Regions from separate parts of the Polaribacter litoreus genome, predicted to be linked through region 1. Evidence: riboswitches for the same ligand, from Rfam matches in the RefSeq annotation. Region 1 holds a riboswitch; the other holds the start of a gene.

Region 1 (3,421 bases):
TTGCTTAATTTTTAATAGTGATAATCCTTTTAAAAAAAGTTTTGCAATATCTCTAGCAATAAAATCTTTGTAATTATCTATCAGAAATTCATCAAAACCATTACCAGGAATATTAAAAGACAAAACTGTATAAACAGTTGTATCAATGGCTTTTTCTTTACCTACAATGTCTTTCCACCAACCATTTTTACCACCAACTTCGCTATTACCTGTTAATGCATGATTGATTAAAACCACAGGAGCTGTACCTAATTCTTTACCAAAAACTTGATAACTTAAATTTAATTCAGGGATAAGTACACCAGCTTCTGTGGTAAAATCTTTTATTTTAATATGTTGCAATGGATGTTTCAAATCTTTTTTAATAAAATAATCAAATTAGTATGTCATTTCGCTCTTGTGGAGAAATCTAAATAGATTTTTCAACTTCACTTCATTTCACTCAAAATGAAATACTTAAGGATTTTAGGTTCTTATTATTTTAAATTACAAGGTTTTAAAAACCTTAATAGGTTTATATATAATTTGTTTATTAAAATACCTACAAGGTCTTTGAGACCTTGCAGGATTAAAAATTAAATTGTGGCAAACGCAGCTTTTAAATCTGCTTTTAAATCCTCTAAATCTTCAATACCAACAGACAAACGAATTAAATCTTGAGAAACTCCAGCACTTTCTTGCTGAGCTTCATCTAATTGTTGATGCGTTGTACTTGCAGGATGAATAATCAAGGATTTAGTATCACCAATATTTGCCAATAAAGAGAAAACTTTTGTGTTATCTGCAATTGTTTTTGCCGCTTCAAAACCTCCTTTATGCCCAAAAGTTACAATTCCACTTTGTCCTTTTGGCAAATATTTATCAGCCAACGCTTTGTATTTACTGCTTTCTAAACCAGGATAATTTACCCAAGCTACTTCTTCTTGTGCTTCTAGCCATTTTGCTAAAGCCAATGCATTTTCTGAATGTTGTTTAATTCTAACGGATAACGTTTCTAAACCTTGAATAATATTAAACGCATTTGTAGGACTTAATGCGCCACCAAAATCACGTAATCCTTCTAAAATTAATTTAAACGTATAAGAGGCAGCACCCAAAACTTCGTGATATTTTAACCCATGATAACCTGCAGATGGTTCAGTAAATTCTGGGAATTTTCCATTGGCCCAATTAAAAGTTCCTGCATCAATTATTGCACCACCTAATGATGTTCCTTGACCACCAATATATTTTGTTAAAGAGTGAATTACAATATTTGCTCCGTGTTTAATTGGATTTAATAACGCTGGTGTAGCCACTGTATTATCAACAATAAAAGGCACTTCTGCAGCTTTAGAATGCTCAGCAATTGCTTCTAAATCTAAAACATCTAACTTCGGATTACCTAAAGATTCTACAAAAAATGCTCTTGTATTTTCTTGAACAGCATCTTTAAAATTATCAGGATTAGAAGCATCAACAAACGTAGTTGTTATCCCTAATCTAGGTAAAGTTACGTTTAATAAATTGTAGGTACCTCCATACAAACTGCTTGATGCTACAATGTGATCTCCAGCTTTTAAAAGCGTTAACAATCCTGTTGATATTGCTGATGTTCCTGAAGCAAAAACAACTGCTCCAATTCCGCCTTCTACAGCTGCCAAACGTTCTTGTAATATTTGATTTGTTGGATTGTTTAATCTAGTGTAAATAAATCCTAATTCTGCTAACGAAAATAAATTTGCTGCATGATCTGAATCGTTAAAAACATAAGATGATGTTTGATAAATAGGAACCGCTCTTGCACCTCCATTTGCTTTTACATCATGTCCTGCGTGCAACGCATTTGTTGCTAATTTGTGTGTACTCATTTTTCTGTTTTTTTGAGTTAATAATTAATTAAAACAAAAGTCAAATGCATCAAAAAATTGATGTACTTAATAGAAAAATGTTATAAAGAAAATAGAGTTTTTCTGATACAGAAAAATTCTTTTTTGTTATCTATCCTTTTAAATTACATCATTTAAAAGAGTAGAATTTAGCACCTTCTTTAATAGATTAAAGGGTTGCTAAGGCTTCAACGGGTCTAATCCCTTCACCTTTCTTGATAACATTTCAATAAGTTATTGAACTTTGTGAGTACAAATATTGCAATAGAAAAATTTAATATCCAAGTAAAATTCAATTTATTTTAAATAATTTAACAAATTGATAGTATTTTACGAATTAACACTTAAAAAGAATATTTTTTTTATAAAAATGCAATTATTTCTAAGAATGATGTAAATTTGCATTTCAATTACAGAGGATAAATTTGAACTGATTGCAACCTCTTAAAAAAAATGCTAAAGCAGTAATTATCTACTTCTTTTAGCGACAAAGCAATCATTTATTATTATAATTTATTTAAAATATATAGAGAATTATGTCGTATTTATTTACATCAGAGAGTGTTTCAGAAGGGCATCCAGATAAAGTAGCAGATCAAATTTCTGATGCTTTAATCGATAACTTTTTAGCTTTTGATAAAAACAGCAAAGTTGCTTGCGAAACTCTAGTAACCACTGGTCAAGTAGTTTTGGCTGGCGAAGTAAAATCTGAAACGTATTTAGACGTTCAAAAAATTGCGAGAGATGTAATTAACAAAATTGGTTACACAAAAGGCGAATATATGTTTGATGGAAATTCTTGTGGAGTTTTGTCTGCAATTCACGAACAATCACCAGATATAAACCAAGGAGTTGATAGATCTAGCCCAGAAGAACAAGGTGCAGGAGACCAAGGAATGATGTTTGGTTATGCTACAGATGAAACTGAAAATTACATGCCTTTGGCCTTAGAATTATCGCACAGATTATTAAAAGAATTGGCTGAGTTACGTAGAGAAAACAAAGACATTACCTACTTAAGACCCGATGCTAAAAGTCAGGTTACCATTGAATATTCTGATGATAATGTTCCACAAAGAATTGATGCCATTGTAATTTCTACTCAACATGATGATTTTGATGCATCAGAAGAAGTAATGTTGTCCAAAATTAAAAAAGATATTGTAGAAATTTTGATTCCTAGAGTAATTGCAAAATTACCTGCTCATATTCAAAAATTATTTACAGATGATATTACGTATCACATAAACCCAACAGGAATTTTTGTAATTGGTGGACCTCATGGAGATACAGGTTTAACTGGTAGAAAAATTATTGTAGATACTTATGGTGGAAAAGGTGCTCATGGAGGTGGCGCTTTTTCTGGAAAAGATCCTTCTAAAGTAGATAGATCTGGAGCTTATGCAACCAGACATATTGCTAAAAACTTAGTGGCTGCTGGTTTGTGTAAAGAAGTTTTAGTTCAAGTTTCTTATGCAATCGGAGTTGCAAAACCTACAAGTATAAATGTAGAAACTTATGGCACAGCTACTGTAGATTTGTCTGATGGAGAA
Region 2 (3,421 bases), on a different contig from region 1:
TAATTTTTTATAATAATTGATAAAACCATTTAATAATTTCTTGCATGAAATCACTTTTTCTAAAATATTTTTTAAATCTTCCTTTGACATATAACCTAAATCAAAAGATAAATACAATTGTGTTTCTACTTCTTGTAAAGAACCTTTAGCTATAAATAAAAAATGAATAGTTTCCTTATTTGACTGTCTCCCAATTCCTTCTGCTATATTTGAAGGAACAGAAACAGCACATCTTCTTACTTGATTTGTTAATCCATACATTTCTTCTTTTGGGTATTTCTTTGTTAAGAGATATACTTCTTTTACAAGTCCTCTTGAATATTTCCAAACATCTAAATCTGTATAATTCATAATTTTATTTGGTTTTTGGCTGCTAGTTTTTATTTAATGGTGTTTTAAATCTAACCATAAACTAAAAACCATTAACCAACAACTAACCTTGGTTTATATTTTGCTGCAATACTTGCGATAACTCTAATGTGTTCTGGGCTTGTTCCACAACATCCACCAATAATATTAATTAAGTTTTTCTTTAAATACTCTTCTATTTGCTCTCCCATTTCTTCTGGAGATTCGTCATATTCTCCAAATGCATTGGGTAGTCCCGCATTTGGGTGCGCAGAAACTGCAAATTCAGTTTTATTAGCAATTGCTTCTAAATGAGGTTGTAATAAATTTGCTCCTAAAGCACAATTGAATCCAACAGATAATAAAGGAATATGAGAAACAGAAATTAAAAAAGCTTCTGCTGTTTGCCCAGATAACGTTCTTCCTGATGCATCTGTAATTGTACCACTTAACATTACTGGAATCTCAAGATTTCTTTCTTCTTTTACCTCTTCAATAGCAAATAAAGCTGCTTTAGCATTTAAAGTATCAAATACAGTTTCTACCAACAATAAATCTGCACCACCATCTAATAAGGCTTCGGCTTGTTGTTTATAAGCAATTCTTAATTCATCAAAAGTTACAGCTCTATACCCAGGATCATTTACATCTGGAGACATGCTTGCAGTTCTGTTGGTTGGTCCCATAGAACCCGCTACAAAACGAGGTTTGTGTGGTTCTTTTGCAGTGAATTCATCAGCAACTTCTTTGGCTATTTTTGCAGATTGATAGTTTAGTTCATATACCAAATCTTCCATTTGATAATCTGCCATTGCTATTGTAGTTCCTGAAAAGGTGTTAGTTTCTACAATATCTGCACCTGCTTCAAAATATTTACCATGTATGGTTTTGATAGCTTCTGGTTGTGTTATTGACAATAAATCATTATTACCTTGCAGAGGTGTTGTATAATCTTTAAAGCGCTCTCCTCTAAAATCTTCTTCAGTGAATTTATAAGCTTGTAGCATGGTACCCATTGCACCATCTAAGACTAAAATTCTTTCTTGTAAAGCTTTATGTATGTTTGACATATTTTATTTTTCTTTAATATGTCATCAGGAAAAGTGAAATTTTTCGCTGTTATCTTTCAAGTAAATCTTGTAGAAAGTAGCACCTTTCTCAAAAACGAGAGGTTGCCAAGGTTTCACAGGGTCTATTCCCTCAACCTTTCGTGATAACATATTAATTAAGTTTATGAACCAAATTCGAGACAAAGTAACGAACTTTTTTTTTTATTTTATAATTTATTCAAAGATATCTGATGATAAGTATCTGTCTCCTCTATCACATATTATAGCCACAACAACACCTTTATCTATTGAATTGGCAATTTTTATAGCTGTAGCTACTGAACCTCCACTACTCATTCCTGAAAAAATTCCTTCTTCTTGTGCCAAACGAATGGTCATTGCTTTGGCTTCTTCTTCACTAACTTCTAAAACTTGATCTATTTTGTTTGCCTTAAAAATTGCAGGTAAATATTCTTCTGGCCATTTTCTGATTCCTGGGATTTTAGCACCATCTTTTGGTTGTGCTCCAATAATTTGAATATTTTCATTCTTTCCTTTTAAAAAGTCTGAAACACCTGTAATGGTTCCTGTAGTACCCATTGCTGAGACAAAATGGGTTACTTGACCTTCTGTATCTCTCCAAATTTCTGGACCTGTAGTGTTGTAATGTGCTTTTGGATTATCGAAATTATCAAACTGATTTAATCTAAAATATCCTTTTTTATATTTTAACTTTAAAGCGTGATCAATTGCACCTTCCATTCCTTTATCAGCAGGTGTTAAAATTACTTTTGCACCATAAGCACGCATTGTTTTTACACGTTCAATGGTTGAGTTTTCTGGCATTGTAATGACCATATTTACTCCTAATACTTTTGCCATTAACGCTAAAGCAATTCCTGTATTTCCACTAGTTGCCTCTACTAAAGTATCACCTTTTTTTATATTTTTTCTTTTGATTGCCTCAGAAATCATATAATAAGCAGCTCTATCTTTAACACTTCCTCCAGGATTATTTCCTTCTAACTTTAACAATAATGTTACTCCGTCTTTTTGAAATATATTTTGAGCTTCCACTAAAGGGGTATTTCCAACAAAATCTATAATACTTTTAGTTTTCATCTTTCTATTTTCTCTTTTGAAATATTTTATTTTCTGATTGTACTGTAACCACAGAATTTTCTGATACTGATTCTGTAATGCATACATTTGCACCGATTACAGAATTTGCACCTATAACAACATCACCTCCTAAAATAGTGGCATTTGCATAAATAACCACTCGGTTTTCTATGGTTGGATGTCTTTTGGTTAATGCTAAACTTTTCTTTACTTGGATTCCACCCAAGGTTACCCCTTGAAAAATTTGAACATCATTTTTAATGACAGTTGTTTCTCCAATTACAATTCCTGTTGCATGATCGATAAAAAAAGAATCCCCTATTTCTGCTCCTGGATGAATATCTGTACCTGTTGTACTGTGTACAAACTCGCTCATCATTCTTGGTAAAATAGGCACTTCTAATTGCAACAATTGATGACTTAAACGATGTACGGCAATAGCGTAAAAACCGGGATATGCTAAATACACTTCTTCTAAACTTTTAGAAGCTGGATCATTTTTATGAGCAGCTTGTGCATCTAAATCCAATTTTTTTCTTATTTCTGTAAAATGACTTTCATAAGAACACCAAATTTCTTCACCGTTCTCAATTGACAGTCTTTCTAAAATCTTTAGGAACTGTGCTTTAGTTTTTGCCCCACTTTCTGACAAATGATTTACATCGAACAAATTATTGATTAATTGTTTTGTAAAAGATGCAACTGCATCTCGCAAACACATGCTGTAGTTTTTAAAACTAATCAATTGTTTTGTTTTTATTTGTTCTGTTTGTTCCATGATATCACCTTAACTTTCTGGTGCTAATTCAACTTCTAAACCATCCATTTCTGGAGTCATTTGTATTTGACAACCTAACCTACTATTGTCTTCTACATTAAATGCTTCTGCTAACATCGCATCT

Evidence for each region. A riboswitch is a leader RNA that binds a small molecule or an ion and turns the genes downstream of it on or off. The one in region 1 is predicted to bind S-adenosylmethionine.
Region 2: linked by a shared signal. The riboswitch ahead of ACW9UN_RS15935 (homocysteine S-methyltransferase family protein) and the one ahead of ACW9UN_RS04590 (O-acetylhomoserine aminocarboxypropyltransferase/cysteine synthase family protein) in region 1 are both predicted to bind S-adenosylmethionine.

Annotation. Positions count from the first base shown of each region.
Region 1 is NZ_JBTLRD010000004.1:190,142-193,562, reverse strand. It holds gene thrA (bifunctional aspartate kinase/homoserine dehydrogenase I) at 1-354, opposite strand, end outside; gene ACW9UN_RS04590 (O-acetylhomoserine aminocarboxypropyltransferase/cysteine synthase family protein) at 576-1,850, opposite strand; SAM riboswitch class I at 1,974-2,093, opposite strand; gene metK (methionine adenosyltransferase) at 2,405-3,421, shown strand, end outside.
Region 2 is NZ_JBTLRD010000024.1:13,849-17,269, reverse strand. It holds gene ACW9UN_RS15940 (four helix bundle protein) at 1-351, opposite strand, end outside; gene ACW9UN_RS15935 (homocysteine S-methyltransferase family protein) at 423-1,418, opposite strand; SAM riboswitch class I at 1,465-1,568, opposite strand; gene cysM (cysteine synthase CysM) at 1,632-2,519, opposite strand; gene epsC (serine O-acetyltransferase EpsC) at 2,524-3,297, opposite strand; gene ACW9UN_RS15920 (2Fe-2S iron-sulfur cluster-binding protein) at 3,307-3,421, opposite strand, start outside.